2 regions of the Methylocystis sp. sgz306128 genome follow, and region 2 is predicted to be linked to the other one. Evidence: predicted binding sites of a transcription regulator. Region 2 holds the regulator's gene; the other holds the start of a gene.
What was found. The regulator LexA, encoded in region 2, represses DNA repair genes until DNA is damaged. The targets are predictions, from matches to a motif close to TGTTCNNNNTGTGTTCNG.
Positions count from the first base shown of each region.

Region 1: the regulator LexA is predicted to act here: its motif matches at 4,271-4,288, upstream of AC0N03_RS08350 (ImuA family protein).

Region 1 covers NZ_JBVYWO010000004.1:129,611-136,902, reverse strand. Annotated here, with positions in the region: gene AC0N03_RS08385 (DUF1488 family protein) at 1-276, opposite strand, end outside; gene AC0N03_RS08380 (EAL domain-containing protein) at 275-517, shown strand; gene AC0N03_RS08375 (hypothetical protein) at 767-1,042, opposite strand; gene AC0N03_RS08370 (rhodanese-like domain-containing protein) at 2,062-2,457, shown strand; gene AC0N03_RS08365 (winged helix-turn-helix domain-containing protein) at 2,471-2,845, opposite strand; gene modA (molybdate ABC transporter substrate-binding protein) at 2,870-3,646, opposite strand; gene AC0N03_RS08355 (HU family DNA-binding protein) at 3,815-4,090, shown strand; gene AC0N03_RS08350 (ImuA family protein) at 4,357-5,109, shown strand; gene AC0N03_RS08345 (Y-family DNA polymerase) at 5,009-6,565, shown strand; gene AC0N03_RS08340 (error-prone DNA polymerase) at 6,562-7,292, shown strand, end outside.
Region 2 covers NZ_JBVYWO010000011.1:63,585-70,876, forward strand. Annotated here, with positions in the region: gene gltA (citrate synthase) at 87-1,379, opposite strand; gene gltX (glutamate--tRNA ligase) at 1,495-2,931, opposite strand; gene AC0N03_RS14475 (ComEC/Rec2 family competence protein) at 3,053-5,401, shown strand; gene lexA (transcriptional repressor LexA) at 5,453-6,160, opposite strand; gene AC0N03_RS14485 (ROK family transcriptional regulator) at 6,283-7,292, opposite strand, start outside.

The sequences.
Region 1 (7,292 bases), on a different contig from region 2:
TCCGCAGTTAAGATTACGCGTAGTCACGGTCACAGAGCCATCCTTTTCAAGATGGCCAAAGTCATATTTTTTTGAAGCGGCCGCCTCAATCTTGTTGCGCAACTGCAAAAAGGTTTCGACATAGTTCAACGCTGGGCCTTCATATCCGTGTTGAACCGCATCTTCCAACGCTGCTCGTTCGACCCGACACTTCACCAATTTAGTCCCGTCCCTCATAAAGAATCCTACACGATCTGAATCCATGTGAGGCTTTTCACTTTCTGATGTTAAAAGCATTTCACTTTCCTTAGTCGTTGTAAAAGCAATAGTGGATATTGGCATAAGCCTCGGCATCAATGTCGTTGCCGAAAGTGTCGAGACTGAAGAGCAAGCTGCCTTCTTACGCAATGTCGGTTGCACCATAGCTCAAGGCTACCTGTTTCATGTTCCGTCATCAGCCAGCGACCTCAAGACAGAGATTTGCGCAAATCCGATCATGTCAAAACTGCGCGTCGCGCCGTTCAGCCTGGCTCGCTAACTTGATACATTGAATGTCGCGATAGCTACATCGCAAATCGAACATAAATTGCCAAACGAAAGCCCGATAATCCACACGTAAGGATTATCGGGCCGGCCAAAGTAGCAATGACCGTTCTCCCCGAAATGAAACTTTGAATACGTTCAATCGCAGTCAGCTTGCGCGTACGAAAAATTTCACACGAAATGTCTGCAGTCTTGCGAGATCATTGTTGATCTAAAGCCCAGCGCTCGCGACACAATTGACATTTCAGACTTTTGTGAACTTCTCGGCGAATTCGTCACAGAATTTTCTTACATTCTCGCCAACACTATAGACAAGACGCTGATCGTGCCAGAATTCATTAAAAATCCCCGCATCCTTCAACCAGCCGATCCTGCGATAGACCGAAGCGCGAGATAATTTCGACAATGGGATAAGATCCTCCGCTGTTGTCAAAACGCCAGCCTCCTCCCGCCTAATCAATTCATCCAGCAGTTCTCTGGAGCCATGATCCAAATGAAACAGGCCATGGCGACGTTGCATGGAATTCAATATACCGAAAAAATTTGACACGCCCGACACTGTAATCCTCGTTTATTTAACCGGTTTAAAGATCAAATAATCCCTATCGAGATCAACCTCTCACATCAGCCTGACCGGCTCTGCCTCGCACCGGCACCATCCAATCGGACAATGATGATCGCCAGGAAAGCCAATTTTAGGAGGAGCTGAATATCGAAAACGCCGGCCGTTGAACTTCGCGCATTCATCACAAACATCTCCGTCATCGGCGGTCCGCCAGATGAAATACTTGCAGCCAATCGCAACGGCGTGCTCGCGATTAATTCTTGAGATAGATCGAAACCGCTCCGCCATTTCATTTTCGAACCGGATACGGTCGGCGGTAACTTCGTCGGCCGAATATTGGCCGCTCTTTGTTATCGGTCTCTGAACAAATGGCCACGGATCCGGGGTCGTCCTTGACGACGCCGCAGACATCAGCGAATGCGCGGTGCCGCTTCGCCAACCGTATAAATAGGCAATGAACTGCCAAATGCGCATGGCCGACCCAACATTGATATCGTATGACGATTAAATTTCAATTGTTTTCACAAGTCTAGACAGCGATTTGCATTTTTTTGACTCGGAAGGAAAATTTGTTCTTTTTCAGTAAAAAAGCCAAAAAACAAAAGCCGAAATTATCAACAATTTTTGCAAAATAAACACGATTTTTCAGTTTGCAAAACGCTTGTAAGTACTTGATTTCATTAGATTGAAAATTTCAAGTTTTTCCAATAATATTTAATGATTTCAATATTTAAAGTCGGACTCTGACTCCGTTAATCTTGGTTCGAATCCAGGTTTCCCAGCCAATTTTCTTGAAAATGCGCTGCCCACGTTTTTCTGTAATCGTTTGCTCTTCAAAGTGCCGCCGGTGCCTTGCCGAATTTGCGCATGCGCCGCGCACAAATTTAAGCTATTGATGATATAGTTCAACAGCATGATTAGGGCTCAGCCACGCTGACAAATTTCAACCGTCCATTTGAATAAGGGAGATTGAGATGACCCTGAACGTCAAGCAGATGATGGATTCAGCCAATGCCGCAGTGCCGCGCATCACGCCGGAAGATGCCCGGAAGATGATGGCCGGGGGACAGGTTCTGGTGGTCGACGTGCGGGATGCGCCCGAAATCGAAAAAAGTGGAAAGATCAGCGACAGCCTGCATGTTTCACGCGGCATGCTCGAATTTCGCGCCGATCCTGAATCGCCCTACTACGATAAAAGTTTCAGCAAAGATAAGCCAATCATCCTGTATTGCGCATCCGGCGGGCGGGCGGCACTGTCCGGCAAAACCCTGAAAGACATGGGTTACACCAAGGTTTTCAACCTCGGCGGCTTCAAGGACTGGGTGGACAGCGGCGGCGCTGTAGAAAAACCGATAGAATCAGGCATGTAAGGCTGAGGCCGGATCAGCTGATTCTGTCACGATCGGCAGGCTGGCTGGATTGCGGCGCAAGCGCCGCTTCCAGCGCGGCAATTTCCTCGGCGGCGCAGGAGGCTGCCTTGCGCTCGGCCCTGCGGTAAAGAGTGACGAGATTTATTCCAAACGGCGTCAGCACGGTCCCGCCACCGTTGCGGCCGCCACCCTGGGCCGAAACGGACACAGATGCAAACATCCTGTTGATGTCGTCCGCGAGCAGCCAGGCGCGGCGATAGGCCATGCCCAGTTCCCGCCCTGCCGCGGCTATGGAACCCGTTCTGCCGATGGCTTCGAGCAGGGCGATCTTGCCCGGCCCCAGACGGTTGTGCCCGTCAAAATCAAGCCTCAATGTAATGCGGGTCATGAATGCCTCTCCTCAGGCGCAGGTTCAGTGCTGAACCATTTCAAAACCCTGTGTCTCGAAAATGCGGCGCCCCTCCTGCGATTGCAGGAAATGCAGGAACATATTGACCTTGTCATTCGTGGATCTGCTCGTGATGGCGGCGGGATAGAGTATCGGCGCATGCGAGGTTTCAGGAAATGCGGCGACAACCCTGACCTTCGGCTCGGCAATAGCATCCGTGGCATAGACGATGCCGAGCGGCGCCTCGGCCTGAGCGACAAATGCCAGCGCGGCGCGAACGTTGTCCGTCATCGCCAGACGCGGTTCAATTCCGGCCCAGAGCCCGAGATGCTCGAGCGCCTCCTTCGCATAACGCCCCACGGGAACCGAATGCACCTCACCTGTAGCCAGCCGGCCAGCAGGGCCGAGAATCAGCGAGAATGCGGCTGGTGTCAGATCAACCCGGGTCACCGCGCCTGATTGCGGCGCAATGACGACAAGACGGTTGCGCAGAAAATCAAAACGGCTTTCCGGTTTGATCGCAGTTGCCTTTGCCGCCTCATCCATGGATTGTTCATCAGCCGAAATGAATATATCGGCCGGCGCGCCCTGCACGATCTGCCGGGACAATGTTGATGAACCGCCATAACTGACCTTTATATCAATCTGATTTGTCTTTTGAAATTCGAGAACAGATTGATCGAGCGCGGTCTTGAGGCTCGCTGCGGCAAATATGATCACGGGCTGGTCGGCCCTGACAATCGTTGTCGGAACAGCCATGAGCAGGATCGCTCCGATCATTGTGGATATAAGTCTGATCATGCTGAATTCCTGGTATAGGCGCCTAGCGTTATATTTCTCAGAATATAACGCCTGATCGTTTGCACAACCTTGATTTTGAATGATGGAGTGTTTGCGCAGAATGTTCTATGCTCGCGCGCGGAAGCCCGGCCAGACTGGCCGGGATGTGCCAAACATGAGGAGATATCCATGAACAAAAGCGAATTGATCGATGCACTGGCTGCCAAACTGGACGTATCCAAAAAGGATGCCGGGGCAAGCCTTGGAGCCCTCATCGATATTTTTGCCAGTGAATTGAAATCAGGTCAGGATATCGTGATCGCTGGTCTTGGCACATTTGCTGTTCAGGCCAAGCCTGCAAGAACCGGACGTAATCCGCGCACGGGCGAGCCTATGGCTATTGCCGCTTCCAAGCAGGTCAAATTCCGCGCTGCAAAGGCGCTCAAGGATGCTATTGGTCATTAATCAGCGATCAATCTGATCCTGATCTTTACCCGAAGCACGAAAGCCTGCGACGCTTTTCGTGCTTCTGTCATATGTGATGCCCGGGCGCGGGCGTCACATATGCCCTGAGGGCCGCAGCAGCACGCACTTCAATCCACAAAAAGAGAACAGGGCTTGACCCATTCAAAAAATACCCGATAATAGAACAAATAGTGAACATTTTTAAACTAAGCACATAACAGACAGCCCCGGCTCTTTCACGGCCGGGCCTGTCACTGACGAATATGATGAACAGCCGCCGAAATCATGAATCGATCGCTCTTGGTCTTGCAGAACTGGATCAGGATCTGCATGGCGGACTTGCGCATTCGTGCCTGCATGAAATTTATGCAGGCCAATGGCAGGATTTGCCTGCGGCAACGGGGTTCACAATAGCCCTTGCCCGCCGGATGGCGGGCAACAAGCCGCTTCTATGGATCAGGCAGAGTTTTCTGGATACGGAAACCGGCAAGATCCATCCCTCAGGACTGGCTGAATTCGGCATTGATCCCGGCCAGATCATCATGGTGCGCGTCAAGGATTTTCACAGCCTGCTGAAAGCTGGCGCGGATGCCGCACGCTGCGGCGCATTGGGCTGCATCATCATCGAGCCTTGGGGTGAACAAAATGGCGTGGACCTCACCTCAAGCCGCCGCCTTGCGCTTGCGGCGGAGCAAAGCGGGACAACCATTCTGGTTCTGCGGCTTGCCAGAACACCCAATGCCAATGCCGCGCGCACGCGCTGGCGCATCAGCGCCCTGCCCTCGTCGCCCTTGCCGGCCAATGCGCCGGGAAATCCTGCCCTGTGCCTGCAGCTGCTGCGCCATCGTCAGGGCATAACGCTGCAAGACTATCATGTGGAGTGGAACCGCAATGCTCGATCTTTCCAAAACAGGGGATTTGGCAAATCAGCGCCGCTATCTCGCCCTGTGGTTTCCGTTTCTGCCAACAGACCGCCACCAGCGCCTGACGCGCAAGACGCACTTGCCCGCGCAGGATGAGGCGCCCCTTGCCCTCGTGCAGAAACAGCAGGGTGCCATGCGCCTGTTTGCCTGCAACAGGCAGGCCGTGCAACTCGGGCTTTCCGCCGGTCTCTCCCTTGCCGATGCAAGAGCCCGCTGCCCGGAACTGACAGTTGTCGAAGCCGATGAACATGCCGATCAATCCCTCTTGCGCAAGCTGGCGGATTTTTGCGAGCGCTTCACCCCCCTTGTGGCCTTTGACCAGCCCTATGGACTGATGCTGGATATAACCGGCTGCGCGCATCTCTTCGGCGGGGAAAACGCCATGCGCCAGTTGATCTGCAACAAATTCCGTCATCTGGGCTTTCATATACGGGCAAGTATCGCCAGTTCGCCCGGTGCAGCCCGGATTTTTGCACGGTTCAGCCAGGTTGAAATCGCAGATGTGGATGAAACAAGCCTCTTATCCGGTCTGCCGGTGGACGCGCTTGAGGCCGGGGCGCAGACACATCTTGCGCTGCGGCGCGCTGGCCTGAGCAGCATAGGCGAGCTCATCGCCCGTCCCTTTCCGGCGCTGGCCTCCCGTTTCGGCGAGAATTTCACCGCGCGCCTGCGCCGTATCTTTGGTCAGGAGGAAGCACGCATCACACCCCTGCGTCCCCTGCCTGAATGCATGGTCGAGCAGCATTTCCCGGAGCCCCTGCTGGATAATCTGGCTCTGTCCGCCAGCCTGAAGCGCCTGCTTGACGAGATGGCGCGGGCGCTGGAGCGGCGCGGGCAAGGCGGACGCCGGTTCGAACTGCAGTTCTTCCGCTCGGATGGCGCGGTACGCCACCTTGTGCTTGAGACAGGCCGCCCCTCGCGCGACCCGGACAGCCTTTTGCGGCTTTATCGGGAAAAGCTCGAAATTCTCGCCGATCCGATCGACCCCGGCTTTGGCTTCGATGCCGTGAGACTGAGTGTGCCGGTTTGCGAGCCTTTCAATCAGACACAAGTCACATTTGATAAAAAGGAAAATGAATACGATAATTTAAACGATCTTATTGATAGGCTTGTTCAACGTTTTGGCCGGGATAATGTCACCCGCTTTGTCGCGCAGGACAGTCATCATCCAGACCGGCAATATCGCAAGGTCAGCGTTGCCGAAACTGCGCCCGGCCCGTCCGGTGCATCATCCTGGACCTTGATCGAGCCGGATGGCCCGCCCCGCCGCCCCCTGCATGTTTTCGATCCGCCCCAGCCGATCGAGGCTATTGCCGAAGTGCCGGATGGACCGCCCATACGTATGCGCTGGCGGCGCATGGTTCATGAAATCACCAGATCGGAGGGGCCGGAGCGTATAGCGCCCGAATGGTGGCATGAAGGAGCGGACATGCCCACGCGCGATTATTACCGCATCGAAGATGCAAAAGGCGCGCGTTTCTGGGTTTTCCGCAATGGACTTTTCGGCGAACAGCAGGAACCGCGCTGGTTCCTGCACGGGCTCTTTGCATGACCGCCTATTGCGAACTCGCGGCGCTGAGCAATTATTCGTTTCTGAGAGGTGCCTCCCATCCGCAGGATCTGGTCGAGACGGCGCTGGCGCTGGGGCATGAGGGGCTTGGCCTTGCCGACATCAATTCGCTGGCGGGTGTGGTGCGCGCCCATAGCGCGCTCAAAGCCTTACAGGAAAACGCCGACCACTCGGAAAAGGCCCGCAACTTCCGGCTGGCCGTCGGCACACGTCTCGTGTTTGCCGAAGACATGCCGGATATCGTCGCCTATCCGCAGAACCGGCCTGGCTGGGCGCGGCTGTGCCGTCTTTTGAGCATTGGAAAGGGTCGTGCCGGCAAAGGCGAGTGTCTGCTGTACCTCGACGATCTTTTATCCGATGTCAGCAACCTCCTGCTTATCGTCATTCCTCCGGCCAGTCCCGAAAAGGCGGCTGCTTGTCTGGAGCGCCTGCACGAGCCCGCGCGCGGCGCGCTCTGGCTGGCCGCCGCCATGCACCGGCGCGGCCATGACCGCCGCCGCCTTGCCGCGCTCAAGGCCTTGGCGGATCGTTTCCGCCTGCCGCTTCTGGCCGTCAACGACGTGCTTTACGCCACGCCGGAACAGCGCGACGTACAGGATGTGCTCACCTGCATCCGCGAGGGCGTGACCATCGCCGGCGCTGGCCGCCGTCTTGAGGCCAATGGCGAGCGCCATCTCAAGCCCGCCGCTGAAATGCTCCGCCTTTTCCG
Region 2 (7,292 bases):
GTCGGCGCCGTTTTTCTTCTTCGGCGAAGGCGCTTGATCGGCATAACTCCAATCTTGAAGTCTTCTGATTGCCTTCTGCTTTGAGATTATGCGCGGCGGCTGATCGGCGTATAATCGCGGCGGGTTGCACCAGTGTAGAGCTGGCGCGGGCGTCCGATCCGTTGGCCGGGCTCTTCGATCATTTCCTTCCACTGGGCAATCCAGCCCACCGTGCGGGCCACGGCAAAGAGCACCGTGAACATCGAGGTGGGGAAGCCCATGGCCTTCAGCGTGATGCCGGAATAGAAATCGATATTCGGATAGAGCTTCTTTTCGATGAAATATTCGTCGCTAAGCGCAATACGCTCCAGTTCCAGCGCTACATCGAGAAGCGGATCATCCTTGATGCCAAGCTCGGCGAGAACCTCATGAGTCGTCTTCTGCATGATTTTCGCGCGTGGATCATAGTGTTTGTAAACCCGGTGGCCGAAGCCCATCAGACGGAACGGATCGTTCTTGTCTTTGGCGCGGGCGATATAATGCGGAATGCGATCGACAGTGCCGATCTCGGCCAGCATCTTGAGGGCCGCCTCGTTGGCGCCGCCATGCGCCGGCCCCCAGAGACACGCGATGCCGGCAGCAATGCAGGCGAAAGGATTGGCGCCGGATGATCCCGCAAGACGGACTGTCGATGTCGAGGCATTCTGCTCGTGATCGGCATGAAGAATGAAAATCCGATCCAGCGCCCGGGCAAGCACCGGGTTCGGCACATATTCCTCGCATGGCACAGCGAAGCACATATGGAGGAAATTCGACGTGTAATCGAGATTGTTGCGCGGATAAACGAACGGCTGGCCGATGTTATATTTATAGGCCATGGCCGCCAGTGTCGGTGTTTTCGCGATCATGCGCATGGACGCGATCATGCGCTGCGTCGGATCGGAAATATCGATTGAATCGTGATAGAAGGCAGAAAGCGCGCCGACGGAAGCCACCATCACGGCCATGGGATGTGCGTCGCGGCGAAAGCCCTGAAAGAAGCGGGCCATTTGTTCGTGCACCATTGTGTGGCGCGAGATGCGGAAATCGAAATCGGCCTTCTGGGTGGAGGTCGGCAATTCTCCATGCAGCAGGAGATGGCAGGTTTCCAGAAAGTCGCCGTTCTCAGCCAACTGTTCGATCGGATAGCCGCGATACATCAGAACGCCTTCATCACCATCGATATAGGTGATTTTGGATTCGCAGCTTGCCGTCGATGTAAAGCCCGGGTCATATGTGAACATGCCGGTCTGGCCGTAAAGCTTTGAAATATCGACTACATTCGGACCAATCGTTCCGTTCTTCACCGGCATTTCAACCGATTTTTCGCCAATTTTGAACGTTGAGGTTTGTGCACTCATAAAAAGGCCCCTTTTTCTGGAAGTGTCGACCTAGCATGTTGATGCATGGTCTACGAAATTGTGCGTTGCGGAAAATCTAGACTATTGCGTACGTCCGTTCAAGTCGAGCTATGGCTTACAGATTGACAGCATTATTTAGTCTGATCAGGCTCTCTTCTCGGCCAAGAACTGCTAAAACATCAAATATACCAGGAGAAGTCAGTCTTCCCGTCAAGGCCGCACGTAAAGGCTGCGCGGCTTGCCCCAGCTTTATTGTCGCAGATGCGGCATAATCTCGCACGCAAGCCTCGGTTTCAGCCGCGCCCCATTTGGGCAGTGCCGAAAGTGCTGGCAGCATTGCCTTGATATGTGCCGCGCCGCCGTTCTTCAACGTTTCTATAGCCTTGGCGTCCATCGGAATGGGGTTCCTGGCAAAGAGAAATGCAGCGCCATCCATCAGTTCATTCAGCGTTTTGGCGCGTTCTTTCAGGCCGGGCATCGCGGCAAGCAACTGCGCTTTTTTGCTTTCATCCATGTGCTGCGCCAGATGCGCGTAATTTTCTAGGTAGGGCAAGGTGCGCAATAATTCATCCAGCAACTCGCCATCCGGCGTGGCGCGCATGTAATGCCCGTTCATGTTCTCCAGTTTGGCAAAATCAAAACGCGAGGGCGAACGGCCGATGCCGTTCAGGCTGAAGGCTTCGATCATTTCTGCGGTATTGAAATATTCGCGATCGCCCTGGCTCCAGCCAAGACGCACGAGATAATTGCGAAGGGCCGCAGGAAGATAGCCCATGCTGCGATAGGCATCGACACCCAGCGCGCCATGACGCTTTGACAATTTGGAACCGTCCGGCCCATGAATCAGCGGAATATGCGCGAAAACCGGAATATCCCAGCCGAAGGCATTGTAAATCTGTGTCTGTCGTGCCGCATTCGTCAGGTGATCGTCGCCGCGGATGACATGGGTCACGTCCATATCGTGATCGTCGACCACAACAGCCAGCATGTAGGTGGGCGTGCCGTCGGAGCGCAGCAGGATCAGGTCATCGAGGTCCTTGTTCGCCCAAGTGACGCGGCCCTGCACCTGATCGTCGACCACTGTCTCGCCGTCGATGGGCGCTTTGAGCCGGATGACAGGTTTGACGCCGGCAGCGATCAGAGACTCGGCGTCTTTCGGGTCGCGGTCGCGCCAGCGCCCGTCATAGCGGGGAGTCCGTCCTTCCGCCCGTGCACGTTCGCGCATTTCTTCAAGTTCCTGTGCGCTTGCATAGCAATGATAGGCTTTGCCCTGCGCCAGAAGGCTTTCGGCTGCCTCGCGGTGCCGCTGCGCGCGGGCAAACTGATAGACGACTTCGCCGTCCCATTCCAGCCCAAGCCACTGCAGGCCATCGAGTATGGCGGAAATGGCCGCATCGGTTGAGCGCTCGCGGTCGGTATCCTCGATGCGCAGATGCATTTTTCCGCCCATCTTCTTGGCGAAAAGCCAGTTGAACAGAGCCGTTCGTCCGCCGCCAATATGCAGAAAGCCTGTCGGCGAGGGAGCGAAGCGAGTGACCACGGGACGTGACATTGAAAGTTCCAATTGGCAGAATGGAGACTGAACGCCGCGAGCGCGCCAGCCTGCTGTTGCTAAATAGGTTCGGGCATGGTGTTAACATGACATTTGGCTAAGTAAAGAGGTGATCGCCATCGTGAGCCACGGCAATCGGACGCAGAGTGCTTTGTTGAGCGGCTACCGCGCCCGATATAGCATCGGATTGGCGCTTGCGGCCAGAATGCGTCGTCTGCTGGAGACATATCAGGCCGCTTGGGCTGTCGAATGCGCCGAACGGCGGCTTTTCCTCTGGCTTCCAGTTGCGGCGGGCGCCGGTGTCCTGCTCTATCTTTCGGCCGAACAGGAGCCATCGCTGGTGTTCGTGTTCGCGCTGTGCCTGCTTGCAGCGGGCGGCGCCTATCTGGCGCGCAGGAAGCGGGCGTTATTCGCCGTATTCATGATGGCATTTGCGCTCTGGGCAGGCTTTTTCAGTGCGGGATGGCGCACGGCGCGTGTGGCCGCCCCCGTCATCGATCATATCCGGATCATGGATGTCGAAGGCATGGTCGAAACATTCGACAGGCGCGCGGATGGAGCGCGCTTTGTCTTGCGGGTGGGCCTTGCCGTGGGCAGCGATGGGAAAGTGATGGATTATTCGGGGCATCCGCTGCGCATTCGCTTGTCCACGCGCGGCCCGGCAGATTTTGCTGCGGGTGATCATGTGCGTGTGCGTGCGCGGATCCTGCCGCCTTCGCAACCGAGCATACCCGGCGGCTATAGTTTTGCACGCGATGCTTATTTTTCCGGCCTCGGCGCTGTTGGTTCTGCCCTGGGACCTGTAACCCGTATCGCTGAACGCGGCCAGCTTGGTTGGCGCGATTGGTTTTGGACCGGAATCGATCACATCCGTGACCGGCTGGCGGAACGCGTAAGCGCCAGCATCGGCGGGCAGGAGGGCGCGATTGCGGCCGCTATGGTGACGGGCAAGCGAATGCTGCTCAACGCCGATTCGCTTGAGCTTATCCGGCAGGCGGGCATATTCCACATCATCACCATTTCCGGCATTCAGATGACGCTTGTCGCGGGCATAATATTCTGGCTTTCCCGCCGCCTGCTGGCGCAATCCGAATATATGGCGTTGCATCTTCCCATCAAAAAGCTGGCGGCAATCATCGCAATCATCGCCTCTGCGTTCTATGATCTCGGTACCGGCTCACGCGTTGGCACGGAGCGCGCGCTGCTGATGACGATCATCATGCTTTGCGCCATTTTGTGTAACAGGTCGGCGCTGACGATGCGAAATCTCGCGCTTGCCGTGCTGGTTGTGATTGCTTTAGAGCCCGAAGTGCTGACAGGAGCGAGCTTCCAGCTTTCTTTTGCCGCAGTGGCGGCTCTTGTTGCGGTGCATGAGCAGCGTCAAACCCGGACGGCTTCGCTGATCGATAATGTTCAGAACGGTCTTGTCACGCAAGGCAATCCGCGCGCAGTTGGTTTTATTGGAGTGTTCCAGCGCAGTTTCAGGAAAGTGTTGTATCTTCTTCTGGCCACGGTCTGCGCGACATCGGCAACGGCCTCGTTCATGGCTGCGGATTTTCACGAACTGAGCCCCTATGTTGCGATCGGTAATCCGCTGACCATGGCGATCATCGAATTTTTTGCGGTGCCAGCCGCGCTGATCGGCACTTTGCTTTATCCTCTGGGTCTGGACGGGCTGGTCTGGACCTATCTCGGCCTTGGCATCAGGCTCGTTCTGGCTATGGCGCGTGTCATTGCGTCCTTGCCCGGCGCTTCCCTTCATGTTCACGCCTTCGCCGGATGGGCGCTGCCTTTTCTGACACTGGCGATCCTGAACATGGTGATATGGCGAACCTGGGCTCTTCGGCTGCTCGCATTGCCATGCGCTATCGCTGGCCTGTGCGGCGCGGTTATGGGTGCGCCGTTTGACATCATTGTGCCGCCCTCCGGCGATTTTATTGCTGTGCGGCAGGCCGACGGACGGCTTACGATTGCCGGGCGGCATGTCAGCGAATTTGCCGCGAACCAGTGGCTCACGGCGGATGCCGACGGACGCGCGGCCTCCGACGCGATGAGTTCGAGCCAGTCCTGCGATGAGCTTGGCTGTGTCATGCCGATGGGGAATGACAAGTTTGTTTCAATTGTTTACCGGGCTGAGGCGTTCGCGGAAGACTGCCAGCGTGCCGCCCTGATCGTATCGCCGCTTGTTGCGCCACCCGATTGCGCCGCCAGCCAGATATTTGACCGCAACCGCCTGGCCATGTCCGGAGCAGCTACCCTCTCGCTGCCGGGGTTGCAGCTTGTTGCTTCTGAGCGGGGGATAACAACGGACAGGCCCTGGCTGCCGAAAATACGCGCATCAACGAAGCCGCATGTTCCAGCGCCTGCAGTCGAAGCCAATGACCAGACCAGCGAAGCCGTAAAGCCGGAAGATGCTTTGTCTTTGGCTGATCCGGCTTCTGACGATTCAGCCATTGAGCTCTCGCCATAGCCAACGGCCCGGTGATGCCGTCGGCATGCCAGTTCAGTGCGAACACGCGCCTCAGTACCGCCGCATCAGACTGATCAGCTTGCCCTGAATATTCACGCGGTCCTGCGAGAAGATCCGTGTTTCATAAGCCGGATTGGCGGCTTCCAGCGCGATCGAGGCACCGCGTTTGCGCAACCGCTTCAGAGTGGCTTCTTCGTCATCGATCAGCGCGACGATGATGTCGCCCGTATCGGCGCTGTCCTGCCGCCGGATCAACACCGTGTCGCCGTCAAGAATGCCCGCATCGATCATCGAATCGCCGCGAACCTCCAGCGCGAAGAATTCGCCCTTGCCCAATATTTCCGGCGGCACTGAAATGGTCGCCATGCGCGACTGAATCGCCGATATCGGCGTACCTGCCGCGATACGGCCCATGACGGGAACGGCAATCGTCTGCTGTACATCATCCGGCTGGCTCTGGACCGGAGTCTGGCGAACCTTGCCAAGATTACCCTCGATAACGCTCGGAGAGAATTTCTGCCCGCGCGCCGAAGCAGGCATGGACGACTCTGGCAGACGCAGGATTTCCAGCGCCCGGGCGCGGTTGGGCAACCTTCGGATGAATCCGCGCTCTTCCAGAGCCATGATCAGCCTGTGGATGCCTGATTTGGAGCGCAGATCCAGCGCTTCCTTCATTTCCTCGAAGGAAGGCGGTACACCCGTTTCCTTCAGCCGTTCATGAATAAATCGCAAAAGATCGCTTTGTTTTTTTGTGAGCATTTAACCGACCCGCTTAACATTGTCTGGTACAGAACCAAATCAAACCGTGAACATATCATAAAGGTTCATTTTGTGTTCTGCAAGTGCGGGTAGAAAAGCATCGAAATATTAATGCAAATATTTCAGGATTCGCTCAGCTTGAACAGAACAGAACGATCGCGCGTGAAATTCTCCAGAAACGGCAGAGAAGCGCCGCCGATTGCACGGGCCTGAACACCGACAGTCCCTTCCACGACCAAAAATGGCGCCGTACCCTGCAAGTCGAAACTTTTGATGTTCTCATTGGTCAGGGCAAGGATGCGCTGGCGCACCCATGCAGGCACAGCCCCATCGATGACAGCGGCGTCGAAATCTATGATCGCGACGGCGGAGACGATGGCATGGGCGAGAGCCCGGGATGTGTCCTTCATCCAATCTTCCAGCACGTCGCCAAAGCTTTCCCAGTTTTCCGGCGTCATCCACACGGGGGAGGGATCAATGCCCGCCTCGCGCAATCGGTTTTCGAGAACATAGGTCGAGGCGTGACGGATGATCTGCTGGTTTTCCCAGCCGCTTTCGGTTTTAACGGCGATCGGCATCGGTCCTATGGCGCCCGCATAGCCGGTTCGTCCCTGATAGAGATTGCCGTCGAGCACGATGCCGCCGCCGATGAACGAACCGATGAAAAAATAAACGTAGGAATGGTAGGTCCAGCCGCGTCCGAACGTGAGTTCCGCGGCGCAGGCGGCCGTGGCATCATTGCAATGGCTTACGGGCCACTTGCAGAATGCGGCGACTTCTTTTGCAATGTCGAAATTGCGCCAACGGTCGAGAATATCGCGCGGGGCGGCAACCTCCGTCTCCCAGTTCCATAATTCGAACGGCGCCGCGATCCCAAGCCCCGCTATGCGCTCGATCTGCGCGGCTGTCATGGTCTCGTCGAGTTCGGCGAGATTCGCGCGCACGAATTCCAGCACATCGGAGGGCAGGGGGAATTTGTAGGTCAGCCTTTTGCGCAGCAGGACATCGCCGACGAAATTGATCACGACGAAATCGGAAGTGCGGCGGCCTACCTTGAGGCCGAGCGAGAACGCGCCTTCGGGCTTGAGACGGAACGGCACAGTCGGCTGGCCGACGCGGCCGCGCTGCGGCG